DNA from 2 places in the Pantoea sp. X-Soil-ISGK-285 genome. Region 2 is predicted to be linked to the other one. Evidence: predicted binding sites of a transcription regulator. Region 2 holds the regulator's gene; the other holds the start of a gene.
The links. Region 2 encodes CRP, which controls carbon source genes, mostly activating them, when cyclic AMP is high. Its sites were predicted from a motif close to ATGTGANNNNNNTCACAT; they were not measured.
Positions count from the first base shown of each region.

Region 1: AC6I8B_RS01655 (nucleoside-specific channel-forming protein Tsx) is a predicted target of CRP. The motif match lies at 10,259-10,276, and genes of this name have one in related genera.

Region 1 is NZ_AP035938.1:364,006-380,133, forward strand. It holds gene AC6I8B_RS01615 (c-type cytochrome) at 1-946, shown strand, start outside; gene AC6I8B_RS01620 (MFS transporter) at 993-2,402, opposite strand; gene nadS (NadS family protein) at 2,784-3,068, shown strand; gene abgT (p-aminobenzoyl-glutamate transporter) at 3,147-4,664, opposite strand; gene AC6I8B_RS01635 (M20 family metallopeptidase) at 4,826-6,268, opposite strand; gene AC6I8B_RS01640 (M20 family metallo-hydrolase) at 6,265-7,578, opposite strand; gene AC6I8B_RS01645 (LysR family transcriptional regulator) at 7,693-8,589, shown strand; gene yjdN (VOC family metalloprotein YjdN) at 8,665-9,102, shown strand; gene AC6I8B_RS01655 (nucleoside-specific channel-forming protein Tsx) at 9,199-10,065, opposite strand; gene AC6I8B_RS01660 (sensor histidine kinase) at 10,345-11,700, opposite strand; gene AC6I8B_RS01665 (response regulator) at 11,697-12,356, opposite strand; gene AC6I8B_RS01670 (hypothetical protein) at 12,903-13,169, shown strand; gene AC6I8B_RS01675 (helix-turn-helix domain-containing protein) at 13,411-13,779, shown strand; gene AC6I8B_RS01680 (LysR family transcriptional regulator) at 13,950-14,846, shown strand; gene AC6I8B_RS01685 (MFS transporter) at 14,957-16,128, shown strand, end outside.
Region 2 is NZ_AP035938.1:3,702,888-3,719,015, reverse strand. It holds gene argD (bifunctional acetylornithine/succinyldiaminopimelate transaminase) at 1-972, shown strand, start outside; gene AC6I8B_RS17605 (YccS/YhfK family putative transporter) at 974-3,049, opposite strand; gene crp (cAMP-activated global transcriptional regulator CRP) at 3,107-3,739, opposite strand; gene AC6I8B_RS17595 (OsmC family protein) at 4,043-4,447, shown strand; gene AC6I8B_RS17590 (phosphoribulokinase) at 4,833-5,702, opposite strand; gene AC6I8B_RS17585 (YheU family protein) at 5,764-5,982, opposite strand; gene AC6I8B_RS17580 (hydrolase) at 5,987-7,003, opposite strand; gene AC6I8B_RS17575 (LysE family translocator) at 7,061-7,663, shown strand; gene AC6I8B_RS17570 (LacI family DNA-binding transcriptional regulator) at 7,665-8,645, opposite strand; gene tauA (taurine ABC transporter substrate-binding protein) at 8,882-9,859, shown strand; gene tauB (taurine ABC transporter ATP-binding subunit) at 9,869-10,636, shown strand; gene tauC (taurine ABC transporter permease TauC) at 10,633-11,460, shown strand; gene tauD (taurine dioxygenase) at 11,457-12,296, shown strand; gene AC6I8B_RS17545 (ABC transporter ATP-binding protein) at 12,329-14,233, opposite strand; gene kefG (glutathione-regulated potassium-efflux system ancillary protein KefG) at 14,346-14,897, shown strand; gene kefB (glutathione-regulated potassium-efflux system protein KefB) at 14,898-16,128, shown strand, end outside.

The DNA of each region.
Region 1 (16,128 bases), 740 kb from region 2:
CTACTTCATGCATGGCGTCGCGCCGGTCGGGCAGCCAAACCGGGAGAGCGACATTCCCTGGCCGCTGTCGATGCGCTGGCCGCTGGCGATCTGGCGCGGGATTTTTGCGCCCGACGTGAAAGCGTTCCAGCCTGCAGCCCAGGAAGATCCGGTGCTGGCACGTGGTCGCTATCTGGTAGAAGGACTGGGTCACTGCGGGGCCTGTCACACGCCGCGCAGCATCACGATGCAGGAGAAGGCGCTGACCAACAATGAGGGCAGCGACTATCTGGCGGGCAGCAGCGCACCGATTGATGGCTGGACCGCCAGCAATCTGCGTGGCGACAACCGCGATGGACTGGGTCGCTGGAGCGAAGAGGACCTGCGTCAGTTCCTGCGTTATGGCCGCAACGATCAGACCGCTGCTTTTGGTGGCATGACCGACGTGGTGGAACACAGCCTGCAGCACCTGAGCGAGTCCGATATCACGGCGATTGCGCGCTATCTGAAGTCGCTGGGCGCGAAAGATCCTCATCAGGCAGCTTTCAGCGTCGATGACGCCACCGCCAAAGCGTTGTGGAAAGGTGACGACAGTGCGACGGGTGCAGCCACCTACGTCGACAGCTGTGCGGCGTGCCATAAAACCGATGGCAGCGGCTATAAACGTTTCTATCCGGCGCTGCGCGGTAATCCGGTGGTGCTGGCGGACGATCCGACCTCACTGATCCATATCGTACTGGTGGGCGGGCAGTTGCCTGGTGTCAATGGCGCGCCGTCGACGATTACCATGCCAGCATTTGGCTGGCGTCTTGACGATCAGCAGGTGGCGGACGTGGTGAACTTCGTGCGTAACAGTTGGGGCAACAAGGCGTCGGAGCCGGTCAGCGCGAAACAGGTCGCTGAGCTGCGTAAAGATGAGAAAGATCGGCTGGGCAGTGCAGATATCCGGGTACTGGAAGGCAAATAATCGGCAGTAAAAAAGGCCGTCATCATCAGGATGACGGCCTTTTCTTTTAGATATTCTCCAGATCGATACCGCGCGTTTTCGGCCCATAAATCCCTACCGACAGCATCACCATCACCATGCTCAGCACGATAAAGGTAATCACGCCTGGCGTACCGGCGTACTGCAGGATCACCCCAATCAAAATACTGCTGAATACCGTAGAGAGGCGACTGAAGGAGTAGCAGAAGCCGACCGCCCGCGCCCGAATATGGGTCGGGAAAATCTCGGTCTGATAGGCGTGGAAACTGAAAGTCAGCCAGGCGTTGGACCAGGTGATCAGGAAGCCGCAGAGAATCAGCAATACCGGCTGCGTCTGGAAGGCGAACAACGTGCCGAACACCACCGTCATCAGCGACGACAGGACAATCTGCCACTTATTTTCCAGCTTATCGGCGTAGCGGCTACAGATCAGCGATCCCAGCGGATAGGCGAGCGTGATGAAGAAGGCATAAAGCAAACTGTGCGTCACCGTGGCACCGCGGCCTGACAGCAGCGCAGGCAGCCAGTTACCAAAGCCGAAAAAGCCGATCGCCTGGAAAAAATTCATCACCACCAGCATCAGGGTGCGCTTGCGGTAAGCGGGTGACCAGATCTCGCTGAAGCGCCCCCGTTTTGGCAGCTGCGCCGCGGCGTCATCGGCTGAAAAAGCGGGTCCGGCCGGGATGCCGCAGCGTTGCTCCATCGTGGACAGCACCTGATGCGCCTCCTGATGACGACCCTGCTGCGCCAGCCAGCGCGCCGACTCCGGCAGGTTCCTGCGCACCAGCCAGATCACCAGCGAGCAGACCGCGCCCGCAATGACCACCCAGCGCCAGCCTTCAAGGCTGAACAGCGTTTGTGGAATCAGCCACCACGACATCAGCGCCACGGCCGGCACCGATAAAAACTGCACGAAAAAGGAGAAGGCAAAGGCGCGGCTGCGCAGATGGGTCGGCACCCATTCCGACAGATAGGTGTCGATGGTCACCAGCTCGACGCCCAGCCCGATCCCCACCAGAAAGCGGAACAGAATAATCATCTCTGCGCTCTGCTGGAACGCCATCAGCAGTGAAAACAGCCCGTACCACAGCAGCGCACACATAAAGGTGAGACGGCGACCAAAGCGGTCAGCGTAGGGTGCCAGCAGGCTGGCACCAAAAAACAGACCGAGAAAAGTGGCTGAGGCGAAGGCCGCCTGATCGGAGAAGCCCAGCACGCCTGCCGCACCCGTGTGAAATACGCCGGCCGACAGAAGGCCGGTACTGATATAGCCGGTTTCAAACAGGTCATAAAGCTCAAAAAAGCCGCCCAGCGCCAGCAGCGTAATAAAGCGCCACAATCCGGCGGAGGAGGGCAGCGCATCAACCCGAGCGGCTAAGCTGTTACGGGCCGCCGATGAAGCGTGCATCGGCGGCAGGCTGGTGGAGGAGGTGGTCATGTCAGCGTGAACCTCAGGCAGTGTGGAGACGACTCGCAGCCGGTCGGAGGCTTATTAAAATAGTTAACCGTTAGCAAGCGAAGAAATAGCAGAATAGTCAATTCATCCGCCGTTGCCGAGAGGGTCGTTGCTGACTATTTAGCAACGTACGTTGCAGGTTTTGCCATCCGTGGCAGGCGCACTCCGGCAGCGGCGACCAGGCCAGAATCTGATTGCAGCGAACTCCGGACTGTCTCTCAGTCCGGTAACGCGGGGGCAGGAGCGCATGGATGCAAATGGCGTCCTTGCGTTATCATAGCCTTGCTTTATGACACCTTTTCACGGACGCGGAAAAAGCTGAGCTGAAGAAGCTGACACAATTACTGAAAGATGAGGTGTAACGTGAGTTTTTTTGACGAGCTGAAAGCATCGCTGGAAGAGGCTGTGGAGATCAAAAACGGTATCAGGGAGCCCGGTCGTGTTACCCGTTACGCGGTTGCCGACGTGAAGGCTATCCGGGCACAGCTTAACGTCTCACAGAGCGAGATGGCGACGGCATTGGGAACCAGCCTCGATACCATTAAGAGCTGGGAAGCCGGACGGCGTAACCCGACCGGGCTGGCAGCTAAAGTACTGGTCACTATCCAGAAAAACCCGGAATTTTTTAAGGAGCTGGCGGCGCAATGAGCCGTTGTTCCCTGCACGCCGTTTAACAAAAAAAATAAAACGTGCCACCGATGAAACATTCATCGGTGGCACTGTGCTTTACGGCAGTTTCGGCCAGACGCCTGGCCCGATCGGCAGACCCAGCAGATACCACACCAGCAGCAGCGCTATCCAGCTGATAAAGAACACCAGCGGATAGGGGAAGATCAGCACGTAATAGGTGCCGAGCTGCGCATCTTTCTGGTAACGCTGCAAAAAGGCGAGAAACAGCGGCAGAAACGGCGACATCGGTGCCAGTGGCAGCACGGCGGAGTCGGCGATGCGGAAAATCATCTGGGCAAAGGCGGGGTGGAAGCCGAGCAGCATAAACATCGGCACAAAGACCGGCGCCAGAATCGACCAGATGGCTGAGCCGCTGGCGATAAACATGCAGAGAAACGCCGACAGGAACATCAGGCCAAGAAAAGCGGGCGCGCCGCTGACGCCTGCGCTCTCCAGCACATCAGTCAGCCCGATCGCCATGAATTTGCCCATGTTGCTCCAGTTGAAGAACGCCACGAACTGCGACAGCGGAAACACCATCACGATAAAACCCGCCATGCCCTTCATCGGATCGACCAGCAACTGCGGGATATCATCCGGACGGCGGATCTGTCGGGTGACCACGCCATAAGCAATCGCCACCACAAAGAAGAACAGAATGATGATCGGCACAATGCCCTGAATAAAAGGCGAGGGAATAATGGCGCCGGTGGCGGGATTGCGCAGCGGTGCATTTTCCGGCACCACCAGCAGCGCCATCAGGGCGATAAACAGCAGCGCGGCGATCCCGGCAGCCCGCAGACCGCGGTTTTCAAGCGGCGTCAGCGCCGCCAGCTTCTCGCCGTTGCCCTGCCACTTTGGCAGTCGCGGCTCGACAAATTTATCGGTCAGCAGCGCGCCCACAATCGTCAGCACAATCACCGACGTGGCCATAAAGAACCAGTTATCGATGACGCTGACATGCACTGTGTCGCTGACCGCTTTAGCCGCTTCAGTGCTGATGCCCGAGAGCAGCACATCGGTGGTGACAATTAGCAGGTTGGCGGTAAAGCCGGAGGCCACACCGGCAATGGCGGCCAGCAGGCCCGCCACCGGATGACGGCCCACCGCCAGAAAGATCAGTGCGCCCAGCGGCGGCATCACCACCAGCGCGGCATCCGAGGAGATATGGCTGAAAAAGGCGATAAACAGCACCATGTAGCTGGCATAACGGCGGCTGACGCGTGACGCCATCTTCACCATCAGCGACTGGAGCAGGCCGACCTTTTCCGCCAGTCCGGCACCAATCACCAGCGCCAGAATCGATCCCAGCGGGGTAAAGCTGCTGAAATTTTTGATGATATTTGGCAGGATCCACTGAATGCCTGCGACGCTCAGCAGGTTATTCACCCGCACGATTTCGCCGTTGCTCGGATTCTTCACCGCCAGATCCAGCGCGCTGATAATGGCGGTCGCCACCATCAGCACCACGATCAGATAGACAAACAGTAAAAACGGGTTGGGGACTTTATTCCCCACGCGCTCGATCCAGCTGAAGAGCCGGCCAGGACTGCGGTTCTCGGATGTTGCTTCCATGGTATTGGTTCTCGTCTTGTGTCCCTTTTATCGGCGGTAGCAAGGCCTGACGCCGGTCGCGTTGTGCGACAGGCGGTGAGTTCAGTTCCGGCACCGCTGAATCGGGGAAGTGTTTGCAATATTTTTTTATAGTGGTCCGCGTCAGAGACACGGCCGTTGGCTCATTCGGCCAGTTTTGTTGGTGTGATCCCCGCCGGGATCGGGCAGTGATAGGGCTGCGCGGCGCGTACCCGATCAAACTCGGCCCGGCAGCCAGCCAGCGCCTGCCGATCCGTTAACAGCGTTAACACCGTGGCCGCCATCACTTTGCCCGCCAGAAACATCCCCTTATGCCCGATACTGGTGCGTCCCTGCGCCACCAGTTGCCAGGTGTGCAGCGGCGTGCCGAAGGTAAAGCAGGGCGCAAAACACTGTGCAGTCGGCGTCACCCAGCTGACATCGCCGACGTCGGTGGAGCCATAAAGCAGTTCACGTGTGACCGCATAGGGCGCGACCTCATCCATAAACAGCTTGTCGCCCAGTTTTTCAGCCCAGGCGTGACCTGCTTCACCACCGGTTCGGGCGGCATTGAGCCGGGCATTGCGCAGATCGTCATCAGTGAGCGTGGCACGCAGTTCAGCCGCAAACGCGCGTTCTTCGTCGCTGTAGTCGGGCAAACCAAACTGATGCAAATAACGCTCCATGACCGCTTCCAGCGCGCGATTCGGGACGTAATCCGAGCAGGCTTTGTCAAAACGTACGGTCAGCGTGGTGTCGGTCATCAGTGCTGCCCCCCTGGCGATATTGATCACCCGTTCATAGATCGCCTGCGCCTGTGGCAGTTCCGGGGCGCGGATCAGGTAGAGCACCTCCGCATCGGCCTGCACCACGTTCGGCGATACACCGCCGCTGTTGGTGATGGCGTAGTGCAGACGTGCCTCCTGAACGATATGCTCGCGCAGAAAGTTGGCCCCGGTATTCATCAGCGTGACGGCATCCAGGGCGCTTCGGCCCAGATGGGGAGAATTGGCCGCGTGCGCCGCAACCCCTTTGAAGCTGAACGCCGCCTGAATATTGGCGAGGGTGCGCAGATTGAACATGCCGCTGAACCCCTCCGGATGCCAGGTCACGGCGGCATCAACGTCGTCAAACAGCCCTTCGCGCACCATAAAAGTCTTGCCCGAACCGCCTTCTTCGCCAGGGCAGCCGTAAAAGCGCACCGTGCCACCCGTGTGATGCTGTTCCATCCAGGCTTTCACGGCGCAGGCCGCCGCAACACCCGCCGTGCCGAGCAGGTTGTGACCGCAGCCGTGTCCGTTGCCGTTGGCTTCCAGCGGTTGCGGCCGGGCGCAGCCCGCCTGCTGGCTCAGGCCCGCCAGCGCATCGAACTCGCCAAGGATGGCAATCACCGGCTTGCCGCTGCCCGCACTGGCGATAAACGCCGTATCGATGCCACCCACGCCGCGTTCCACTCTGAATCCCTCTTCTGCCAGCGCATCAGAAAGCAGGGCTGACGAGCGGGTTTCGGCAAAGCGGGTCTCCGGTGTGTCCCAGATGGCGTCGCTGAGCGTGCTGAAACGAAGCTGATGACGATCGATATAGTCGGCAATAAAGTCTTCCATCATCGTGAGCCCCCATACTGCGCCTGGTTCAGCGCCAGCGTCGCCAGCAGCGTGATGGCGTCCGGCATCACCCGCTCATCGAAGTCGAATTTCGCATTGTGGTGACCCGCCGCCAGCTCACAGCCAAAAATGACGTAAGAGGCCTGACCGCCGCGCTGCTTTACCCGTTCCATCATGTAGGTCGCATCTTCCGAACCTGCCGCCTGCGCTTTACGATCGACCACGGAGTCGAAGATACCGAGCGCGTCCGCCTGCTGATGGATGAAATCAACCCATGGCTGCGTCGGTGTACAGCTGCGTGCGGCCCCCATCAGCGAGACCTGCTGCTCAACGCCATACATCGCCGCCGCACCGGCAATCACCCGCAGCGCCTGCTGATAGATGTCGTCGTTGACCTGATTGGTCACGCCACGGGTTTCGACTTTCAGCAGGGCGCAGTCGGCTACCACGTTGCGGCCGGTTCCCGCCTGCAGCACGCCCACGTTGACCCGTGCCACGCCGCCGCTGTGCTGGGTTAAACCATGCAGCGCCAGCGTTGCCTGTGCGGCGGCCAGCAGGGCATTACGCCCCTCTTCAGGACGACCGCCCGCATGGGCACCGACGCCGGTAAAGTGAACATCCAGCTTGGTAGTGGCGAGGAAGCTGTCGCTGCCGCACACCACTTCGCCTGCCGGCACGCCGGTGCCGATATGAATGGCGGTGAAGCGATCAACGTCATCGACTACGCCCGCCGCCACCATCGCTTTTGCGCCGCGCACACCCTCTTCGGCGGGCTGGAAGATCAGTTTAATCGTGCCGCTGAGCTGATCTTTCATCGCCATCAGCAACGAGGCGAGACCCAGCCCGATGGTGGTGTGGCCGTCATGTCCGCAGGCGTGCATCATGCCTGCGTTGCAGGAGGCGAACCCTTCACGCTGCGGCAGATGATCGTCAGCCTGGCTCTCGTTGAGATCCAGGGCATCCATATCGACGCGGAAGCCCATCACCGGGCCAGGACGGCCGGTCTCAAGCGTTGCCACGATGCCGCAGAATCCGCCGGAGAAGTGGCTGATCCACTGCGGCAGCGCGCCCTGTTGCAGCGCGCGCGCTTCCTGCTGCTTCAGCACTGCCTCGTCGGGCAAGCCCATCCGCGCGTCGGCGTCGATGACCTCACGGCCCAGCTTCAGTTGATAACCGAGCTTATGCAGCTCTTCAGCGACGAAGGTGGCGGTGCGGAACTCCAGCCAGCCAGATTCGGCATAGTGATGGAAGTCGCGACGCCACTGTTGCAGCTGTGGCAGCCGGGCGCTGACGTGGTCTGAAAGGGGGTTCATCGGCTCTCTCCTCGTTGTTGATTTTTTATGCACTGTTCCGAATCTACACAATGGTATTGACCGGCATAAGATGCGAATATCTTGTGACTGATAAACAACGGTTATCGCAAAATTATGTCTGCCAATCTCAAGCTCCATCAGCTGCGCGCCTTCGTTGACGTGGCGCGACAGGGCAGTATCCGGGCGGCAAGCCGTCTTTCCGGGCTGTCACAACCGGCGTTAACCAAAGCGATTCAGGAACTGGAGCGCGAGCTGGGGGCAAAGCTGTTTATCCGCCGTCAGCAGGGCGTGGTGTTAACCGATATCGGTGATAACTTTTTTCGGCATGCCAGCCTGGTGCTGGCAGAGCTGCGGGTCGCCGAAGAGGATATTCAGCAGCGGCTGGGACTGGGTGGCGGTCAGGTGAATATCGGCGTCGGTGGTAGCGTGGCGCGCACCATTATGCCGCAGGTGATTAACCAGTTTCATCGCGAATACCCGCTGGTGAAGGTGCGCATCGTCGAAGGCCAGCTGGTGTCGATGGTGCATGAACTGCGTCAGGGGGCGCTCGATTTCACCATTAATACCTACGATCAGAGCCATCTCGATCAGGAGCTGATGTATGAGCGGATGATGGAGCGCGAGTACAAGGTGGTGGTGCGCAAAGGCCATCCGCTGGAAAAGGCGCGCTCTCTGGCGGAGTTACAGCAGGCGGACTGGACGATGCCAACGCCTAAAGGCAGTTACTACCGCTTGTTGCACGATCTGTTTGGCGAACGCGGCATGGCCCCGAAAATTGTGGTGACCTGTGAAACCTTTATGGCCTGCACCAGCCTGGTCGCGCAAAGCGATTTCATCAGTATTCTGTCGGTCGACGTCATTGACGACCCGATTCTGGGTCGGTCGCTGGTGGCGCTGACGCTCGACGAACCCCTGCCGAAAGCGATCTTCTATCTGATCCAGCGCAAAGACACGACGCTGACCCCAATGAGCAGTTATATGGCACAACTCTTTCGCCGTTATTGCCAGTAAAATCAGTGAGTAAAGTTGATCGTCTACACTGTTAAGGTACTGAAAAAAATCCACCCGACAAATATAGAGGTTACGATGCAAGTCAGTCCTTATCTGTTTCTCTATGGCCGTTGCGAAGAGGCTATCGACTTTTACCTGCAGGCGACCGGGGGAGAGTTGCTCTCTAAAATGAAATTCGGTGATATGCCGGATCAGGGTGAGCAGGTCGGCGATCAGTCTGCCGCGCCGCAGCCGCCAGAAAAGATCATGCATGCCCAGCTGCGTATTGGTGACGGTGAGCTGATGCTGAGCGATGGCAACACCGATCAGCCGCCAGCGTCTGAGCATGCCGGTTACGCGGTCAGTCTCTCAACTACCGATGTCGAAAAGGGTAAAGCCTGGTTTGAGAAACTGTCGGCAGGCGGCAAGGTGACAACTGAGTGGCAGGAGACGTTCTGGTCGAACGGATTCGCGATGTTTATTGATAAGTTCAACATTCCGTGGCGCATCAATGTCGAGAAGCCGCAGGAATAATCGGGCCAGCCGGCGTCGCAATTTGCGGCGCCGTATTAATTAATGGCAACTGCCCGGATTAATGCGCGGCGGCGCTATTCAGGCCGCCGCACGTAATCAGAAGTTATAACCCGCCACCAGGTAGTAACCCCAGCCAGTCGATTTCACTTCAAACGGCCCGTTGCCAAAATTCTGTTCCTGTCCATCCGCCCACTGTCCGCCGTTGTGGAAGTAACGCGCTACCGCAGAGAAGTGCCAGTGATCGTAACCCAGTGACAGAATGTGGCTGGAGGCGATGGAGTTGCTGGTGCGTGATGAACCGCCTTTATCGCGGAGATCGGAACCCCAGTCGAAGTTGGTGAAGCCCACATAGCCCAGGTTACCGCCCCACAGCGTGGTGATTGGCACGAAGTATTTCACCTTGAAGCGATAGCCATCCCAGCTGTTTTCATTCGCCGCACCGTAGTTTTCCCACTGATATTTGGCGTAGACGTTCAGCGACAGACCGACATCGCTGTGCGTATCGATATCGGTGCCCAGACCCATGTACCAGGTGTTCTGGCGGCTATCGCTGTTGCGGCCCATGTCGTAGATGTAGTTGTTAGCGAAATACCACTCTTTGAACGGACCAAACGCCAGGCTGGTGCCGGTCAGTTTGTCGATAGAGAAGCGCGGCTCAATCTCCATAAACATCGGTGAACCGTGATCAAAAATGCCGTTGGCGTTGCTGTTGCCTGCGCCGAAGAAGTTGGTCAGATCGAGGTAGCCATAAAAATCGAACCAGTCCTTCTTCGCAAACGCTTCATATTCCAGATAAACGTCGTTGTTAAACTGCGGTCCGAAACGGGTGTGGTAGCTGCCTACCACGTTAACGCTCTGATGCCACCAGTCGGAGACATACTGCGGATCGCTTTCAGCGGCCTGCGCAGCGCCACTCAATGAACATGCCAGCACGGCACCTGCTATCAACGTTTTAAATTTCATTATTATCAGCCACATGCTTTTGACCGCCGCACAGCAGACGCAGTCAGAGAGAAATCGGTCCCTTGATGGGAATGAGGGTTTCACAGCAAATAACAGCCAGTTCTTCAGCCCGCGTAGCGTGCCTGTAACAGATCGATAGAAAATAGATTTTGCTCACGTTTGTCAAAAAGTGTTGCATTACAATTCAGCTAAAATGTGATGCGCTTCACAATAATGACCAGGATCGAACGGAACCAGGCAACCGTTTACGTTGTCTGGTTCGTGATCAAACGGGCGGGATCAGGGAAGGGTGACGCGAACCTGCAAACCACAAATGGCACCCTGTGGCGTCATGCAATTGGAAAGGGCGACGTGAATCTGATGCTTCTGTGCGACGTTGCGCACAATGGATAATCCCAGCCCGCTGCCCTGGGCTTTAACGTCAGGTGAACGGGTAAAACGGTCAAAGGCGCGTTCGATAAAGGATTCCGGCATGCCTGGCCCGTTATCGACAATATCGACCACTGTTTTACCTGCGACCCGATGCAGCAGCACATCGACCAGGCTGCCCTCCGGCGTGTGCAACATGGCGTTACCAATCAGATTGTCGAACAGGCTGCGCAGCTCGGAACGGCTGGCCTGCAGACGATACTGCGTGGAGCCATTAAAGCCGATATCGATGCCGCGTTTATCTGCCACTACCATCAGCTGCTCAATGCTCTCTTTCAGCAGATCGTCCAGTTCGATATGCTCGACGCTGGCGACCACGCTCTGGTCATCCTGACGCGAGACATTAAGTAACTGCGTGACCAGATGACGGGTGCGTGTGACGCCCGCTTCCAGCTGGCTGAACTGCCGGCTCGCTTCGCCTGGCTGGATATGCTGACGCAGATTTTCCAGCTGCAAGGTCACCGCCGTTACCGGCGTGCGCAGCTCATGCGCCGCATCTTCCAGGAACTGACGCTGCGACGACCAGGCCTCACGCAGCTTACTCAGCAGCGAGTTGTAGGCGGCCACCAGCGGCAGGATCTCATCCGGCAAGCCTTCGGGTGAGACATTGTGCGGATGATGCGTCTCCTGCGCGGCAATCTGACGCGAAGCGACCTGCAGATCCCGGGTGATCTTGCGCACCACCAGCCAGATCACCAGCAGTGACAGCGGCATCATCAGGATCAACGGAATGATCGCTGACAGCGCCCGCTTGACCATCAATGCCTTCATGTAGCTGAGGTTGTGCATCACCTGGATGGTTTTGATCTCGCTGCCAGGTAAGCCGGGCCGGGTATAGATGCGCCATTCGCAGTCGTCGCACTGACCCACATGCACGTCGCGATAGCCCCGTTGATTTTGCAGCGGAGCCTGCAGCTCCGGCCATGAGCTGGCCCGTAACTGACCCCGATCGTCCCACAGTTGCACCACAAAGGCGCTCTTCGCCTTGTCAGGCGCAATAAGCATCGGCATCAGGGCGGGCATCTGTTTATTAGTGGACCAGGCATCAGCGATTTTTGCCAGCTGATCGTCCTTCATGGTGCCGACCATATCGCCGTAGCAGCTGAAGAAATACCAGGTGACGCCGCCGATCATCAGCAGATGAATAATCAGCAGCGTAGAGAGTAATTTGTTGCGTAATGAACGCATAAAGGTGAAGGGTTTCATATTGCCGGTACCCGCCAGCCCAGTCCGCGCACATTGCGGATCACGTCGTTATCCAGCTTGCGGCGCATCCCGTGGATCAGAACATCCACCGCGTTGCTGCTGACTTCATCGCCCCAGCCATAGATGCGATTTTCCAGCTGCTCGCGCGACAGAATAGCGCCTGGCCGCTCCAGCAGGGCGTAGAGCAGGGCATATTCGCGCGCCGTAAGCTGCTCGCGCTGTCCTTTGTAGAGCACTTCGCGGGTCATCATATCCAGCTGCACATCGCCGCTGCCCAGCACCGAGTCTGCTGCGCCGTGGCTGCGTCGGGTAATCGCGCGCATCCGGGCCATGACTTCCTGTAAATCGAACGGTTTAAGCAGGTAGTCGTCAGCGCCGCTGTCGAGTCCCTGAATCCGCTGCGCCACCGTGTCGCGTGCGGTAAGAATCAGCACCGGCGTGGCGTCGCCGCGCCCGCGCGCCCGGCGCAGTACCTGCAGGCCATCATCGCGCGGTAAGCCGAGATCGAGCAGCACGCAGCTGTAGCCGCCTTCGCTCCAGGCATTCTGGGCATAGATGCCATCACGCACCCAGTCCACCGACCAGCCCGCGCCCTCCAGTGCCTGCTGCAGGTTCGCGCCGATCATTTCATCATCTTCAACCAGTAACACGCGCATGGCTGATCTCCTTCATAAAGATAGGGAGAGAGTTTACTCACCAATTGTTAGGCCAGAATTATCCGCCGTCATACTTCGCACTGTGGCGGCGTTGGCTGCTTTTGCTCACCCCAGTCACTGACTTATGTCAGCTCCCGGGGACTCGCGCATTTGCCGCCTTGCCACAGCATGAATTATTTCGCGGACCGCCGTCACCGGTATTTTATGGAGGAGTCAGGTGGCCTGATGTCCCCATCCATATCCATTGAGATGCCAGCGATTGCAAGCGTAAATGGGGTGACGTATATTTGAGCAACAGATTAATGCCAGACATTTCAGCGGTGAATAGTATGTCAGCCCAGGAAGCAAAAATCAGACATCAGCGCGAGTATCAGGATCGTGTTGAAGCCGTCCGAAATGGTCAGGCTCCGGGCCGCGTGCTTGAAAAACGTCCTCAGGGTATTGTGCCTGCAAAAAGTGGACGCAGCCTCGCATTTTTCTGATGTCACGCCGTGCTGAAATCAGCCAGGTAGTAAAATAAGCTCATCATACAGGTGGGCTTTTTTTATGACATTGCACGCTATTCCTCCAGAAGAACAGATCCTTAAACTCAACCATTATCTTATTGATAACGCCGGACAACTTCCGTCACCGGTTATTACTGTAGGCGGTCAGGCTGTTATGTACTGGTATCTGACCTACCTGCATCTTTATCCTGATCAGCCTGATGTAACATCCATAACCTCAATTGATGTTGATTATGTCACCCGAAAGGAAGGCGTTGATTTTCTGGCTCAGGAATATCAGCGATATCTCAAACATGTTGACGCCTGACAGGGCTGAATGCCCCCGTCACTTATGATGCAGAAATAAATTTGTCTGACTCAGCGTTTTTATCTTCTGCCTTTTTTCAGCAGCAATCTCTTCACGAACTTTCACACTAAAGCCCCGCTGGCCGCGCGATTCCGCCTCCGTTTCCGCCGTTGCTAATTCTGCGCTAATTTTCTGCTAATTAAGGGATAAATTTTAGCAGGTAGAGTGGCTCCACTGCACATCAGCATCAACAGGAGGAACCATGAATCAGCGCGAGTTTATTCGGAGTTTGCTGGACTGGATTGAGAACAACTTAGGACACGATCTGCATCTGGATGAGGTGGCGCGCCGCTCGGGCTATTCGCGCTGGCATCTGCAACGGCTGTTTCGCCAGCATACCGGCTTTTCACTGGCAGAATATATCCGTCAGCGCCGTTTAACCGAGTCTGCGCTCACGTTGCTGAGCAGCAACGAAGCGATACTGCAGGTGGCGATGAACTATGGCTTTGATACCCAGCAGGCCTATACCCGCACGTTTAAAAACTACTTTATGGTGACGCCTGGCCAGTTGCGCCGTCAGCGTCGCGTCGAGCCGGATCGGCTGCTATTCCCTCTGGCGATGGCCAGCTGATGCCTGATAAGACCTTCCCGTCACAGCCTGCGGACGGGAAGGTCGGCCCGCGCTTTGCGCTTCTCTCCACTTGTTCTTCGCCTCGCCTTTTTTTGCCCATCAGCCACAGTGACCCCGCCCGAACGTGTTAGTTTGTTGCCAGCATCCCTTTACTGTCGGAGTCGGGAAACATGGAAAACGGCGCGAATTTAACCGCCATGTTGGTATTTGCACGGGTTGTGGAATTACAGAGTTTCAGTGAGGCGGCACGCGCACTCGGCTTGTCCAAATCCCATGTCAGCCGGGAGATCGCCCGTCTGGAGCTGCGGCTCGGTATCCGGCTGCTGCAACGTACCACCCGGCGGCTGGCGCTGACCGAGCTGGGCCAGGCGTACTATCCCTACTGTGTGCGGATGCTGGCCGAAGTGCAGCGCGCCGAAGCCTTTGTGCAGCAGGTGCATCAGCAGCCCGCAGGCCATGTCAGGCTGCAGGCACCCGTCACGTTTGGCTGCCAGTGCGTAGTCCCTGTCCTTAACCGCTTTCTGCGTCGGCATCTGCATATCAATGTCGATCTTGATCTGACCGATCGCAGTCACGATCGGCTCGATGATCAGGCGGATCTGGCGATTGTGATCCGATCCCGATCGCCACAGCAGGGCAATTTTCGGGTACTGAGCGAAATCGAGTGGGGGCTCTATGCCGCGCCCGCCTACCTGGCGCAGCGACCCGCCATCACGCATCCTGAGATGCTGCCACGCCACGACCTGCTGCTGTTTCATGGTCCGGCGCACACCGCCGCACTGCCGTTCCGCCGTGATAAACAGCGGCTGGCACTGGATGTACGTAGCCGTTTTCGCGCCAATAACAGCATGGCGCTGCTCAATGCGGCACTGGCAGGGAGCGGCATCGCCTATCTGCCCTCCTACATGGCCCAGGAGGCGATGGCGCGCGGGGATATTCAGCAACTGCTGCCGGAGTGGCAGATGGATCGTCTGCAAAGTTATCTGCTGCTGCACGACACGCCTGAACCGGCGTCGCCCGTGACGCTGCTGTGCGATGCCCTGGTTGCGGCGCTGAATACAGGCTGATTGTTGCCTGTTGACAACAATCAGCGCCACAGAGTAACTATCCCGCCGCGACTGTTGTTACTCCGCTACGCCGGTTAGCCTGTATCCCTGATTACTCACCGGATATCATCATGCAACAGTCACCCGAAACTGCAGAGTTTCAGCACTGGCGACGTAACTTAGGGGTCTGCGTCGTCGGCTCTTTTACCACTATCGTGGCGATGACGCTGCTGCTGCCGTTCCTGCCGCTCTATGTTCAGCAACTCGGCGTTGAGCAGCCTGCCGCTATCGCCCGCTGGTCCGGCCTTGCCTACGGCGCGACCTTTTTCAGCGCCGCACTGACGGCGCCGTTGTGGGGCAGGCTGGCTGACCGCTATGGTCGTAAGCTGATGCTGATTCGGGCCAGTCTCGGGATGGCGATTGCGATGTCACTGATTGGCATGGCGACCGCGCCGTGGCAACTGGTGGCGCTGCGCCTGCTGGCGGGGCTGCTGGGCGGCTACGCATCGGGATCGACCATTCTGGTGGCGGCGCAAACGCCGAAAGCGCAGACCGGCTGGGCGCTGGGGGTATTATCTTCCGGTATTATGGCCGGTAACGTGGTCGGACCGCTGCTCGGCGGTGTATTACCGCCACTGATCGGGATTCGTCAGACTTTCTGGCTGACCGGTGCCGTGATTTTTCTCGCCTTCCTCGCCACCACCTTTTTACTCAAAGAGCAGCCACGTGCTCCCGCTACATCGCGCGCCAGCCAGCAACCGCATCCTGAAGCCGGGCCGGTTAATCACAGCCTGATACGGCTGATGTGGCTCTCTGGCATGTTGCTGATCTTCGCCAGCATGTCGATTGAGCCGATTATTACGCTTTACGTGGGCGAGTTTGTGCAGGGCGACCACCAGATCACCCTGATAGCCGGACTGGTGATGTCCGCGGCGGCGCTGGGCACGGTCCTGGCGGCACCACGACTGGGTCGGCTGGCCGATCGGGTAGGGCACTGGCGGGTGCTGACCGGCGGTTTAGTCGTTAGCGGGCTGCTGCTGATACCCCAGGCATTTATCACGGCGGCCTGGCAACTGGTGCTGCTGCGTTTTCTGATGGGGATGGCGCTGGGCGGGTTGATGCCGTGCATCACGGCGATTATTCGTCATAACGTGCCGGGCTCACAGGTTGGGCGTATGCTGGGATATTCGACATCGGCACAATATATCGGCCAGGTCAGCGGCCCGCTGTTCGGTGGGCTGGTGGGCGGTGCATTCGGGATGCGGCCGGTGTTTCTGGCAACCTGCGTGGTGATGCTGTTTTG
Region 2 (16,128 bases):
GAACCGGCGCTGCGTCTTGCCAGTAAGTTAATTCAGGCGACCTTTGCCGAGCGGGTCTTCTTCGCTAACTCCGGGGCCGAAGCCAACGAGGCCGCCTTTAAGCTGGCGCGCTACTACGCCTGCAAACGTCACAGCCCATTCAAAAGTAAGATTATCGCCTTTCATAACGCCTTTCATGGCCGGACGCTGTTTACCGTCACGGTCGGCGGACAGCCAAAATATTCTGATGGGTTCGGGCCTAAACCGGCGGATATCGTCCATGTGCCGTTCAATGATCTGAACGCAGTAAAAGCGGTCATTGACGATCATACCTGCGCCATTGTGGTTGAACCGATTCAGGGTGAGGGCGGCGTCGTGCCCGCAACGCAGGAATTTATGCAGGGACTGCGTGAGCTTTGCGATCAGCACCAGGCGCTGCTGGTGCTGGATGAAGTGCAGAGCGGCATGGGGCGCAGCGGCAAGCTATTCGCCTATGAGCATTATGGCATCCAGCCCGATATTCTGACCTCAGCCAAAGCGCTGGGCGGCGGTTTCCCGGTCAGCGCCATGCTGACCACTAACGAGATCGCCTCGACCATGGCGCCGGGCGTGCATGGCACCACCTATGGCGGCAATCCACTCGCCTGCGCCATCGCCGAAACTGCGCTCGATATTATCAATACGCCGGAGGTGCTGGCAGGCGTTGAGACACGTCGTCAGCACTTTGTCACGGCGCTGCAGGCCATCGATGCGAAGTATGATCTCTTCAGCGATATTCGCGGCAAGGGTCTGCTGATTGGCGCGGCGCTGAAACCGCAGCATGCCGGTAAAGCACGCGACATCCTGAATGCCGCGGCCGCAGAAGGCGTGATGGTGCTGGTTGCCGGCACCGACGTGATGCGTTTTGCCCCGTCACTGATCATTGAGCCTGCCGACATCGAAGAGGGCATGAGCCGCTTCGCCACGGCCGTCGGCAACGTGCTCAACGGCTAGCTTAGTTTTTACGTAAGCGTCTGATCAGCCAGCGGCCATGTTGCGGCCGCTGGTTCCACGCCAGCGATGAGATGGTGTACATCACGCTCAGATGATCGAGAATGCGCCGCACATGCTGCTCCACCACCGTGATCGGTCCCTCACTGATGTTCTCCAGCTCATCCAGCAGGTTAACCTGTGAGCTTTCACCATCATATTCCAGCCGCTGCTGACACCGCTGCAGCGCGATTTCACAGGATTGCAGGTAACGCTCAGCCAGCGAGGCAGTGAGCATGGTGTGCTCCCGCGCCAGAATCGTCATGGCGTTGATATGCTCGACGATAAACTGACTGTGCGTGACCCAGAGCCGCATATCACTCAGATAGCGGGAGTTGAACGCGGGTTCCTGCATCGCCTGATTCAGTGAGTTAAACAGCGCATTGTGTGCCTGATTGACCTTCACCCGCTGATAAGCCAGTTTCTCTGGTGACTGTTCGTCACCCAGCAACAGCTGTAGCGCATCCTGATAGGTTTCCAGTGCGTCATGGGCGTTCTGCCGCAGTAAGCCGCTCTGCCACTGCGGCCACAGCCACAGCATCCCGCCAAAGGCGATCAGACAACCCATCAGCGTATCCATGAGACGTGGCAGCAGAAACTGCGCGCCATTCAGCGACAGCAATTGCAGCGAGTAAACCGCCGTGACCGTAAAGCCAATCATCGACCAGCCATAGAACTGGCGGGTAAAGCGATAGCTGATAAAGGTAATCGCCAGCATGATCAGCAGTACCAGCGACTCTGGCACCGCCATGCGCAGCGTGGCAGCCGCGATCACCAGACCGGCAAAAGTGCCCAGCGCCCGGTGCTGAATGCGGACACGGGTAGCGCTGTAGCCGTTCTGGCTGACGAACATGATGGTCATCAGGATCCAGTAGGGTTTGGGGATGTTGAAGAACAGAGCCAGCGCGCTGCCCAGCATCAGCATCACCGCAAAGCGGCCGGCAGTGCGCAGGGCCGATGAGCGGAACGAGAGATAACTGCGCAGCGCCGGTAACAGCGGCAGACGGCGCTGGCGGTCAGCCATCAGATCGCGCTGATAAAGGGGTTTCTGGGTGCGCAGAACCCGCGCGATGCGGTTGAAGTGGTAAAGGCAGAAGTTACCCACCGGATTGTCGGGATGCTGATGGGCGATTTTCTCCAGCGCGCCGAGCTGTTTATCCATCGCAAAGCGATCGGGTAGCTGGTGATAGAGAATGTTATCCGCCAGCACCCGCAACCGGGCCGAGATGGTTTTGGCATTCCAGCGGATCACCGCTTCGGCGTGGCTCTGTTCGACCAGCTTCTGCACCTCTTCCGGCCGATGCAGGCTGACCGAGATATGTTCCTGCAGATCCAGCGCCACCTGAAAGGCGCGCGTCAGCCGTTTATGGCTGTGATCGCGGCTTGCCGACAGCATATGCATCTGCTGATAACAGGTGTTAATCAGATCGACCACTTTCTGCTGACGAGCCAGCAGCGGCGGCAGCGCCTTTTCCGGATCGGTCAGCTGCGTCAGCAGGGTATATTTTGCGTCGCAGTAGTTAGCCAGCTCGCGGTAGATCAGGCTCAGGCTTTCGCGCATCGGCTGCTCTTTCCACAGCCAGAACCAGAACCAGTTAAAGAGCCCGTACCATAGCGTGCCGCCGATATAGAGCAGCGGGGGAACATAGATTGGCATGCGGCCAATCAGGCTCAGGGTAAAGATGGCGGCAATCAGGGTGCCGGGCAGCAGACGGCCATGCAGCGGGCTGATCTCCCCGGTAACGCCGAGCAATAAGGGCATAGCAAACAGGATCAGCGGCAGCGGAATAGCATGCAGGGTGAGCCACTGCATCAGAAAGCTGCCGAGGGCAAACAGGCTGCCGCCAACAATCAGGCGTTTGAAGAAGCGTTTATGCGGGGTATCCAGACCGGCGATGTTGCAGCAGGCGGGCACTAATGAGAACAGCAGACCTTTTTGCAGGTCGCCAGCCAGCCAGCCCAGCGCCACCGGCAGACAGAGCACCAGCGTTTGCCGCAAGGCGTAGTTAACTTCAGGATGGTAAATAATTCGACGCCACATCGGCCCAACACAAACAATAACGGCGTGATGTTGCCATCACGCCGTGGGTGACAGGAATTAGCGGGTGCCGTAAACGACGATGGTTTTGCCGTGTGCGGAGATCAGGTTCTGATCTTCCAGCATCTTCAAAATACGGCCCACGGTTTCACGTGAACAACCAACAATCTGGCCAATTTCCTGACGAGTGATTTTAATTTGCATGCCGTCGGGATGCGTCATGGCATCTGGCTGCTTCGCCAGGTTGAGCAGGGTCTGTGCAATGCGTCCGGTTACGTCGAGGAAAGCGAGGTTACCCACTTTTTCAGACGTCACCTGCAGGCGACGCGCCATCTGCGATGAGAGTCGCATCAGGATGTCAGGGTTAACCTGGATCAGCTGACGGAATTTCTTGTAAGAAATTTCCGCCACTTCGCACGCGCTTTTCGCACGTACCCAGGCGCTGCGCTCCTGGCCTTCTTCGAACAGGCCAAGTTCACCAATAAAATCGCCCTGATTCAGGTAGGAAAGAATCATCTCTTTGCCTTCTTCATCTTTAATCAGAACCGCAACGGAACCTTTCACGATGTAGTAAAGCGTTTCTGCTTTTTCACCTTGGTGAATCAGCGTACTTTTGGATGGATACTTGTGAATATGGCAATGGGACAGGAACCATTCGAGTGTAGGGTCTGTTTGCGGTTTGCCGAGAACCATTCGCTATTATCCTCTGTTGTAATCGTGCCCAAAATACAGGGGGCAGTTTTCCCTGTCAGGCGGTGAAAGCTTCAAGCGTTTCCATTTCAGGAAATTATTCGGGCCGCATCAGGCGCAGTGCGCATCATCCTTCCCGGCTTCGTCATCGGGTGACGAAAAATATTTTCAGCACTGTTTGTAGCACAGCTTTTGCCGACTGTCTTCTGTTGTCTCGCTTCAGCTACGGGCGGATTTCTCTGGATTGCTGTTTACCAGGCGAAAGCGTACTCTGGCGACAAAACAGCGTATTCCGGAGCAAAAATCATGCAGGCAAGAGTGAAATGGGTAGAAGGGCTGACATTCCTCGGAGAATCCTCATCCGGCCATCAGATACTGATGGATGGAAATTCGGGTGATAAAGCGCCCAGCCCAATGGAGATGGTGCTGATGGCGGCGGGCGGATGCAGCGCGATTGACGTGGTATCAATTCTGCAAAAAGGCCGAAACGATGTGGCTGATTGTGAAGTAAAACTGACCTCAGAACGTCGTGAAGAGGCGCCGCGAATCTTTACGCACATCAACCTGCATTTTATCGTGAGTGGCAAAGCCCTCCAGGATAAAGCGGTCTCACGCGCTGTGGATCTTTCTGCTGAAAAATATTGCTCTGTGGCCATCATGCTGGGTAAAGGCGTCAACATTACGCATAGCTATGAAGTGATTGAGCTGTAGTAGCCGCAGGGGTTATTGCAGACCTGCTAACTTCACTTCCAGTATCTGATGCAGGTTGCTTTAGGACTGTGCCTGGGCCGGGAATCCGCTTTGATACTGTGCCTGCGTATTGAACAGGGTCAGAGCGGTTTGTGTCGGTCCGCTGTCAGACTGTGCCTGCGCTGGGAACCGGGTCAGATCGGAAAGTCGCTTAAGCCAATCCCTGGCCGCTCGGCCCGCGCCGTCCCTGGCGCGGGACGCTTTCCTCTTCTGACCCGGTTCCCTGCGTGTTAAGCTTTTTCGCTGCTGTCAGATTCATCCTGCATTGGCATTGGCATTGGCATTGGCATTGGCATTGGCATTGGCATTGGCATTGGCATTAGTCTGGAAAGGCCCTTTTGGCCTCTTACTCTATTCGTTTGCCTTCCATCAGCCGCTTCACCAGCGGACCCATGATCAACTCCATCGCCAGACCCATTTTGCCGCCAGGCACCACCAGCGTATTGATGTGCGAGATAAACGAGCCCTGCAGCATCGCCAGCAGGTAGGGGAGGTCGATATCTTCCAGCGCCTGGAAGTGGATCACCACAAAGCTCTCATCCAGTGACGGAATAGCGCGGGCAGCGAACGGGTTTGAGGTATCGACGGTCGGGACGCGCTGAAAGTTGAGGTGAGTGCGTGAGAACTGTGGTGTGATGAAGTTGATGTAATCTTCCATCGAGCGCACCACCGAATCCATGACCGCTTCACGTGAATGGCCGCGCTCGCCGGTGTCGCGCACCAGCTTCTGAATCCACTCCAGGTTCACAATCGGCACCACGCCAACCAGCAGATCAACCTGTTCTGCTACGTTGTGCTGCGCCGTTACCACGCCGCCGTGCAGCCCTTCGTAGAAGAGAATATCGGTGTTCTGCGGCAGCGGTTGCCACGGCGTAAAGGTGCCGGGCACCTGATTCCACGGCACTGCTTCATCATAGGTATGCAGATATTTACGCGACTGGCCCTGTCCGCTCTGACCATACTCTTTAAAGCTCTGCTCCAGCAGGCCAAAGTCATTGGCTTCCGGGCCGAAGTAGCTGACATGACGTCCTAAATCGCGCGCCTTACGAATCGCCATATCCATTTCAGGGCGGGTAAAGCGGTGAAAACTGTCACCTTCCAGCTCCGCCGCATGAAGATCGAGCTGCTGAAAGATTTTGCGAAACGCCACGCTGGTGGTGGTGGTCCCTGCGCCGCTGGAACCAGTCACCGCGATAATGGGATGACGTGCAGACATAGAAAAGCTCCCTGTGAGGTCGGGCAATAGGCATTGTTAACACGAAATGCCGTTGGGTGCATCAGCCACGAAATTCTTTGCGCGGCATGATATTGACCGATTCGTGCAGTTCCGACCACACCAGTACCACTTCACCCGTTTCCAGCTGACGTCGCACATCGGCCACCTTGTCGATCAGGCTGCGTTCCTGCTCGCCATAGTCCGTGCCTTCGCGCAGCACAAAGGTTTCAATCAGATTTTCAAGGGTCTCAGGTGAGACCTGTTGCCAGGGAATAATCACGAGATCAGTTATCCAGAAAAGGGGCGATCCACTGGGGGATACGCTGTTCCAGCCACATTTCAGGCTGGCGTAATGTCCCACCAACAAAACCTACATGGCCGCCGTGTGGTGTCAGTTGATAAGTAATAGTGGCAGATAATTGGCTGCTGTGCGGGATCACCTCATCACTCATAAAAGGATCATCTTTGGCGTGAATGATCAGCAGCGGTTTCTCTGCGTGCTTCAGCCAGGGCATGGCGCTGGCACGATGATAGTAATCGGCCGCATCCAGAAAACCGTGGGCGCGGGCGGTAATGGCATCATCAAAGTCGCGCAGTCGACGTAGCGCTTTCAGCTGCGCCAGATTGACCGGCAGCGTATCCGGCCAGGCGTGCAGTTTGCGGCGGGCATTTTTCTTGAGCTGCGCCAGCAAATAGTATTGATAGACGCGTGAGAAGCCGCGTTCCAGTTTTACGCTACAGGGCTCCAGCAGCAGCGGAGCGGAGACAATGACGCCCGCGTCTACCTCAGCGGCTGCGCCCTGCTGGCCCAGCAGGCAGCCCAGCATGTTACCGCCCAGCGAGAAACCCACCGCCGCGGTGGGTACGCGGCCCCAGCGGGAGCGCAGCCAGTGCAGAAAAAAGCGGGCATCTTCGGTTTCGCCAGAGTGATAGATGCGGTTGAGCCGATTCGGTTCGCCGCTGCAGCCGCGAAAATGCATCACCACCGCCAGCCAGTCGCGCGCGCGGCAGATCGCCATCAGGCCATGAATATAGGGGCTATGAAAACTGCCCTCCAGCCCATGAAACAGCACCACGCGCGGTTTATGCTGCGCGAACTGCGGATCTTCACTCCAGGCGAGATCGACGAAGTCGCCATCCGGCAGGTCGAGACGTTGCCAGTGGGGATCGCCCGCGATACGACGACGTAGCAGGCGCGGCAGCAGGGTCTGCAGGTGCGCATTACGCAGACTCTCAGGAGGCGTGAAGTGCTCGTTTTCCGGTCCGGTAAATTTCATGTGGTAAAAGCTTGTCTGTTCCATATCACACTGTTAGCTTCGATAAGTTTTTTCTTGCAGGGTAAGGAGTACCCGATTGCCATGGAACTGAGTCTTTTCTTATCAATGTTGGGATTTCTTTGGGTCGCGGCCATTACGCCCGGGCCTAATAATATGTTACTCACCGCCTCGGGCGCTAATTTTGGCTTTATGCGCACCATTCCGCTGATGATTGGCATCATGATCGGAATGCAGGTGATGCTGCTGATGGTGGCCTTTGGCGTCGGCGGGCTGATCCTGCTCTATCCTTCGCTGCACCTGGTGCTGAAAATCGCCGGTAGCCTCTATCTGCTCTGGCTGGCATGGAAAATCGCTACCGCCAGTTATGAGAAGCTGGAAACCGATCAGGCGCCGGATGCGCCGATGCCCTTCTGGCAGGGCGGATTGTTGCAGTTGATCAATCCCAAGGCCTGGCTGATGGCGCTGGGCGCGGTCGCCAGTTTCAGCCTGGCCGGTGACGCATATCGCCATTCAGTGATGGCGATAAGCATCGGCATGTTTCTGGTTAATCTGGTATCGGGTGTTATCTGGATGGGATTTGGTGCGATGATCGGCCGCATTCTGCGCAGCCGTCGCGCCTGGAAAATTTTTAACCTCGCCATGGGGCTGCTGACCGCCGCCTGCGTGCTGTTAATCTGGCACTAAATTAGCTGGATGCGCGTTCAACGCGCGTCCAGGGCAGCACCTCGCGGATGACTGGCGCATTAGGATTGCGGATCTTCTGCAGCAGCAATTGCACGCTACGCGCGCCCAGCTGGTTCATCGGCTGCTCGATGGTCGTCAGCGGCGGATTCAGGCTGCGGGTAAACGACACGCCATCAAACCCGACCACCGCCAGATCTTCCGGCACGCGCAGACCCGCTTCCAGCGCCGCATGCACCACGCCTACCGCCAGCACATCTGAAACCGCAAACACCGCATCCGGCGGTTCCGGCAGCGCCATCAACTCCCTCAGCCCCTGACTGCCCGCCTCACAGGAGATTTCGTAAGTGTAGGAGACGCCGGACCACGCATACCCCAGCTCCTCAATCGCCTGCCGGTAGCCCTTTTCACGATGATGTGAGTAAAGGTAACGCATGTCGCCATTGATCAGCCCGATGCGTTTACGCCCTTTACCGGCAAGGTAATGGACGGTGTCGCGCGCGGCTTCAAGGTGATCAATGCTGACCGAGGAGGCGGGGATATCCGGATCAAATTCGCAGCACTGCACCCAGGGCGCCCCGGCAATGAGCGCCTGCAAATCCTGTAAACCGGAGGCCGCATCCATCGTAATCACGCCATCGACCACTTTTCCGGTCAGCAGGGAGAGATAAGCGGCTTCACGCTGGAGCTGCGAGGCGGAGTTACAGAGCAGGATGTGATAGCCGTGCAGTTCCGCTTCGGCCTCGATGCCCTGAACCACGCGTGAACAGAAGGGATTGGTGATATCCGAGATCAGCACCAGCAGCATGTTGCTTTGCGACGTACGCAGCTGACGCGCCAGTAAGTTGGGCTGATAGTCGCAGGCAGAGATTGCCGCCAGAACTTTCTCACGCGTATCGGGCTTCACGCCGGGATGCGCGTTGAGAACCCGCGATACCGTGGCTTTGGAGACGCCAGCCAGCTGAGCGACTTTCTCGATCGACATCGGATTCAGAAACCTTAACAGGCAATAATTGGGAACGCATATGAATAGCACAGGGACAATGTGAGCGCCTGACATTTTTGCTTACTTTAGCTATTTTCAGCATTTGCGATTTTTGACTTAGTTTTGCAGATAGTGATCTAAGAACTTATTTCTATTAGGGATAATTTTTAATTCCTTTATGAAACTATAGCGCGCAGAGACACTGCCTCCACTATAAAAACGGTGGGGTAGTGATTATGGCAGCAACACGTTTAACTTTTTTAGCCGCAGCGCTGGCGCTGCTGGCGTTTCGGGCTGATGCGGTCAATGTCACCGTGGCTTACCAGACCTCGGCTGAGCCGGCGAAAGTGGCGCAGGCTGACAACAGCTTTGCGAAAGAAAGCGGGGCCAGCGTTGACTGGCGCAAATTTGACAGCGGCGCCGGGGTATTACGTGCGATGGCGTCCGGTGACGTCCAGATTGGCAATATCGGTTCCAGCCCGTTAGCGGTCGCGGCGGCGCAGAAGCTGCCGATTGAAGCCTTTTTACTCGCCTCTCAGCTGGGCAACTCTGAAGCGCTGGTGGTGAAGAAGAACATCACTACGCCCAAAGATTTAATTGGCAAACGCATCGCGGTGCCGTTCATCTCTACCACCCACTACAGCCTGCTGGCTGCGCTGAAACACTGGGGCATCAAACCGTCACAGGTACAGCTGGTCAATCTGCAGCCGCCAGCGATTATTGCTGCCTGGCAGCGTGGCGACATTGATGGCGCTTACGTCTGGGCACCGGCGGTTAATGAGCTGGAAAAAGAGGGCAAGGTGTTAACCGACTCTGCGGAAGTGGGAAGCTGGGGATCGCCGACGCTGGATGTCTGGGTCGTACGCAAAGATTTTGCTCAGCAGCATCCGGAGATCGTGACTGCTTTTGCCCGCAGCGCGCTTGACGCGCAGCAGGCCTACCTGAACAGCCCCGACAGCTGGCTGAAGCAGTCCGATAACCTCGGCAAACTCTCTCGCCTCAGCGGTGTGCCGGAAGCACAGGTGCCCGGTCTGGTGAAGGGCAATACCTACCTCACGGCGCAGCAGCAGGTTGAGCAACTGGGCAAACCGGTCAATAAAGCGATCGTCGATACCGCGCAGTTTCTGAAAGCACAGGGCCGGGTGCCGCAGGCGGATAACGACTACAGCAGCTATGTGACCTCCCGTTTCGTCGAGCCATTAGTTAAACCTTAAGGAGGCACTATGCTGCGCATCGCTCACCTTAATGCCCGTTATGCCGGACAGCCGGTGTTGCAGGATATCAATCTGCAGCTGGATAGCCATGAACTGCTGGTGGTGCTCGGCCCCTCCGGCTGCGGCAAAACCACACTGCTCAATCTGGTTGCCGGTTTCCTGCCGGTGGAGTCGGGCAGCATCACGCTGGATAACCAGCCGGTGACCGGGCCTGGTGCGGAGCGCGGCGTGGTGTTTCAGCATGAAGGATTACTGCCGTGGCGCAATGTGCTGGATAACGTCGCCTTTGGCCTGCAGCTGGCGGGGATGTCACGCCCGGATCGCGACACGATTGCCCGCCGGTTAATCAGGCAGGTGGGGCTGGAGGGCGCGGAAAAGCGCGCCATCTGGCAGTTGTCCGGCGGTCAGCGTCAGCGGGTGGGCATTGCGCGCGCGCTGGCTACCGATCCACAACTGCTGTTGCTGGATGAGCCTTTCGGCGCACTGGATGCCTTTACCCGAGAGCAGATGCAAACCCTGCTGCTGACGCTATGGCGCGACAGCGGTAAACAGATTCTGTTGATTACGCACGACATAGAAGAGGCGATTTTCCTGGCCAGCGAACTGATTCTGCTGTCGCCAGGACCGGGCCGCATCGTTGAGCGGCTGCGTCCTGGCTTTGGCCAGCGCTTTGCCGCAGGGGAGTCGTGCCGCAGTATCAAATCCGATCCGCAGTTTATCGCCCAGCGCGAGTATGTGCTGAGCCGGGTCTTTGATCAGCGGGAGGCGTTTGCATGAGTGCACTCATCAATGACAAGTCTCTGCCGGTGCGCCGTCGTTTGCGCTGGCCGTTTTCAACCGCCTTTACGCTGAGCATGCTGAGTCTCTCTCTGCTGTTGCTGCTCTGGTGGGGCGTGACCGCGCTGGGCCTGATTGCCCCGCTGTTCCTGCCGTCGCCGCAGCAGGTGTTAAGCAAGCTGCTGCTGATTGCCAGCGCGCAGGGCTTTATGGATGCCACGCTGTGGCAGCATCTGGCCGCCAGCCTGACACGAATGCTGATTGCGCTGACTGCCGCTGCCGCCATCGGTATTCCTGTAGGGATCCTGATGGGCCTCAGCCCGGTCGCTCGCGGGTTGCTCGATCCTCTGATTGAACTCTATCGCCCGATTCCGCCACTCGCCTATCTGCCATTGATGGTGATCTGGTTCGGCATTGGAGAGACCTCGAAAATCCTGCTGATCTATCTGGCGATTTTCGCGCCGGTGACGCTCTCCACCCTGGCCGGCGTGCGTAACACGCAGCAGGTCCGACTGCGTGCGGCTCGCTCGCTTGGGGCTAATCGCTGGCAACTGCTGCGCTGGGTGATTCTGCCAGGCGCGTTGCCGGAGATCCTCACCGGTCTGCGCATCGGTCTGGGGGTTGGCTGGTCAACGCTGGTGGCCGCTGAGCTGATTGCCGCCACGCGGGGGCTGGGTTTTATGGTGCAGTCAGCAGGAGAATTCCTCGCCACCGATGTGGTGCTGGCGGGTATCGCGGTAATCGCCTTTATTGCTTTTAGCTTAGAACTCGGGCTCCGCGCGTTGCAGCGCCGTCTGACGCCCTGGAGTGGAGAACAATCATGAACGAACGTCTCAGTTTTACCCCGCTTGGCCCGTACATTGGCGCGCAGGTCTCAAACCTGGATGTGTCTCGCCCATTGAGTGATGCTCAGTTTGAGCAGCTTTATCATGGCCTGCTTCGTCATCAGGTGCTGTTTCTGCGTGACCAGAAAATAACGCCGGAACAGCACCGCGCGCTGGCAATCCGCTTTGGCGATCTGCACATCCATCCGGTCTATCCGCATGCGGAAGGCGTCGAGGAGATTATCGTGCTGGATACCCATCAGGATAATCCGCCAGATAATGACAACTGGCATACCGATGTCACCTTTATTGATACGCCACCAGCGATCGCCTTGCTGGCCTCGAAGGTGTTACCGGAGTCGGGGGGTGACACGCTCTGGACCAGCGGCATTGCGGCTTACGAAGCGCTCTCTGAACCCTTTAAGCAGCTGCTGGCAGGTCTCCATGCCGAGCATGATTTCAAAAAGTCATTCCAGGAGTATAAGTACCGCAAAACGGAGGAGGAGCATCAGCGCTGGCAGCAGGCGGTAGCAAAACATCCGCCGGTGCAGCATCCGGTCATCCGCACCCATCCGGTCAGCGGCAAAAAAGCGCTGTTTGTGAATGAGGGCTTTACCACGCGGATCGTCGATTTAAGCGAGAAAGAGAGTGATGCGGTGCTGGGCTTTCTGTTTGCGCACGCCACCAAACCGGAGTTTCAGGTGCGCTGGCGCTGGCAGCCAGACGATCTGGCTATCTGGGATAATCGGGTCACGCAGCATTATGCCAATGCTGATTACTATCCTGCCCGGCGCATCATGCAGCGGGCAACGGTGCTGGGCGATAAACCCCGTTAAAAGAGAATCTCCCCGCGAGCGGGGAGATTTTTTTATGAGGCCATAATCTGTTCGAGCTGTTCCTGCGCTTCCAGCCACGCCATCTCCACCTCTTCCAGCGCAGATTTGCTCTCCGCCTGACGCTGCAGCGCGGTGGTCAGGTCCGCTTTACGGCTCTGTTCATAGATAGCGCTGTCTGAGAGCTGAGCTTCGGCTTCGGCCAGCTGGCTCTGCCATTTGCTCATCTGCTTTTCCAGCTTCTCTATCTCTTTGCGCAGCGGCTGCGTCTGGGTGCGCAGTTCAGCATCACGACGCTTCTGGTCTTTACGCGCCTGGGCACTGTTGCCGTTATCCTGCTTCGGCGCGGCATCCTGTTGCGCCTGCTGCTTCTGCAGATCGCTCAGCCACTTCTGATAATCTTCGAGATCGCCTTCAAACACATCCACTTTGCCATCATGCACCAGATAGAGATCGTCGGTGGTCGCGCGCAGCAGATGTCGGTCGTGCGATACCACGACCAGCGCACCTTCGAAGTCGATCAACGCTTCGGTCAGCGCCTGGCGCATATCGAGATCGAGATGGTTGGTGGGTTCATCCAGCAGCAGCAGGTTAGGGCGCTGCCAGACAATCAGCGCCAGCACCAGTCGCGCTTTCTCTCCGCCGGAGAAGCGCTCAGTGATTTCAGTGACTTTATCGCCGCGGAAATCGAAGCCGCCCAGATAGTCGCGCAGCTGCTGTTCCAGCACCTCAGGCGCAATACGCGACAGATGCTGCAGCGGTGACTCATCGGCCCGCAGGTACTCCAGCTGATGCTGGGCGAAGTAACCGAGCTTGATCCCTTTCGCCAGACCCATCTTGCCGTCCATCGCCTCCAGCTCACCCGCCAGCAGCTTAATCAGGGTTGATTTACCGGCACCGTTACGTCCCAGCAGGCCGATGCGCGAGCCGGGGACCAGGTTGAGCTTGATGGCGTCGAGAATAATACGATCGCCATAACCCGCGGTGACCTTCTCCATCTTCATCAGTGGATTAGGCAGGTTCTCCGGCTTGCGGAAAGTGAAGCTGAATGGGTTATCGACATGGGCGGGCGCAATCATCTCCATGCGCTCCAGCATCTTGATGCGGCTCTGCGCCTGCTTCGCCTTGGTGGCCTGGGCACGGAAGCGATCAATGTAGCTGTGCAGGTGCGCCACTTTCTCCTGCTGGCTCTCATACAGCGACTGCTGCTGAGCCAGTTTGGCGACGCGCTGCCGCTCAAAGGAGCTGTAGTTGCCGGTATATTCGAACATCGACTCCTGTTCGATATGAATAATTTTGTCGATGACGGGATCGAGGAAGTCACGATCGTGCGAAATCAGAATCAGCGTGCCTTCATAACTCTTCAGCCAGCGCTCCAGCCAGATCACCGCATCGAGATCGAGGTGGTTGGTCGGTTCATCCAGCAGCAGCAGATCGGAACGACAAATCAGCGCCTGTGCCAGGTTGAGGCGCATGCGCCAGCCACCCGAGAAGTCGCTGACCGGGCGTTGCAGCTGTTCCTGACTGAAGCCCAGACCATGCAGCAGGCTTGAGGCGCGCGCATGGATGCTCCACGCCTGCACCGCGTCCAGCTTGCCATGCAGCAGCGCGATGGCATTGCCATCGTCACGCAGATTGGCGTCCGCCAGTTCTGCCTCAAGCTGGCGAAACTGGCGATCGCCATCAATCACGTACTCCAGCGCGGCTTTATCCAGCGCAGGGGTTTCCTGATTCACCCAGGCCAGCGCCCAGTGAGTGGGGAAAGTGACGGTACCGGCATCGCTGGTGATTTCACCTTTTAACAGCGACAGCAGCGTGGATTTTCCACAGCCGTTTTTACCCACCAGCCCGACCTTCTGGCCGGGATTAATGGTGGCGGTGGCATTGTCGAGCAGGACGCGGATGCCGCGGCGAATTTGTAAGGCTGAGAAGACAATCATGTAAGCGCCGTATCGTCAGAATATGTTAATTTACTGGCAACATAATGAGATTTTGCTGCGTCGTGCATGGTAGCGGAAAACCGCACCAATGACGACGCTTTGGAGGGAAAGGATGTCGCAGCCACCCAGGGTTTTGCTGCTTTATGCTCATCCGGAATCACAGGATTCGATCGCCAATCGGATTCTGCTGCAGCCGGCTCAGGCACTGGAACACGTTACCGTGCACGATCTGTACGCAACCTATCCGGATTTTTTTATCGATATTCACCATGAACAACAGCTGCTGCGTGAACATGATGTCATCATTTTTCAGCATCCGCTCTATACCTATAGCTGTCCGGCGCTGCTGAAAGAGTGGCTGGACAGGGTTCTGTCGCGCGGTTTCGCCAATGGCGTGGATGGCAATGCGCTGGAAGGAAAGTACTGGCGCAGTGTCGTCACCACCGGAGAACCGGAAAGTGCCTTCAGACATCAGGGTCTGAACCGCTATTCGCTCAATGACATTATGCGTCCTTTTGAGCTGACCGCGCAGATGTGCCGTATGCACTGGATGCCGCCGATGATCGTCTACTGGGCGCGTCGTCAGAGTCCTGAATTAATGAAAAATTACGCCCGCGCCTATGGCGACTGGCTGGCGGCACCGCTGCCGAATGGAGGAGTATAGATGGAAGGGCAAACGCTGCTGACCGCCGGGGTGATTTATCTGGTCGCGGCGGTATTGATTGTACCGGTGGCGGCGCGCCTCGGTATTGGTGCAGTTCTGGGCTATCTGGTGGCGGGTATCGCTATCGGCCCGTGGGGATTAGGCTTTATCAGCGACGTCGACGAGATTCTGCACTTCTCTGAGCTCGGCGTGGTGTTCCTGATGTTTATTATCGGGCTGGAGCTGAACCCGGCAAAGCTGTGGGCGCTGCGCCGCTCCATTTTTGGCGTCGGCGCGGCGCAGGTGATCTTCTCAGCGGCGATTCTGGGCGGCTTATTATGGCTGACCAACTTTAGCTGGCAGGCGGCGATCATTGGCGGGATTGGTCTGGCGATGTCCTCGACCGCTATGGCCCTGCAGCTGATGATGGATAAAGGCATGAACCGCAGCGAAGCGGGGCAACTGGGCTTTTCGGTGTTGCTGTTTCAGGATATCGCGGTGATCCCAGCCCTGGCGCTGATCCCGCTGCTGGCCGGAACCGACAGCGGTCATATCGACTGGATGAAGGTCGGCATGAAAGTACTGGCGTTTGCCGGCATGCTGGTAGGCGGACGCTATCTGCTGCGGCCTATCTTCCGTTACATCGCTGCGTCGGGCGTGCGCGAAGTCTTTACCGCCGCTTCGCTGCTGCTGGTGCTGGGCTCCGCGCTGTTTATGGATGCGCTGGGTCTGTCGATGGCGCTGGGGACCTTTATTGCCGGGATCCTGCTGGCGGAGAGCGAGTACCGGCATGAGCTGGAAGTCGCCATCGACCCGTTTAAAGGTTTACTGCTGGGCCTGTTCTTTATTTCGGTTGGCATGGCGCTCAACCTCGGTGTGCTCTATACCCATATTGTGACCATCCTGCTGGGTGTCGTGACGCTGGTGGCGGTGAAAACGCTGGTGCTCTATCTGCTGGCGCGCATTTATGGCTTGCGCAGCTCTGAGCGGCAGCAGTTCGCTGGCGTACTGAGTCAGGGGGGCGAGTTCGCCTTTGTGCTCTTTTCCGCGGCCTCCTCGGCAAAGCTGTTCTCTGGCGATCAACTGCCGATGCTGCTGGTGACGGTAACCCTGTCGATGATGACCACGCCGCTGTTGATGAAGGGAATCGATCGTCTGCTGGCACGCCGCTTCAATGAGCCGGATGACGAGGCAGAGAAACACTTTGTCGAAGACGATCAGCCGCAGGTGATTGTGGTGGGCTTTGGTCGCT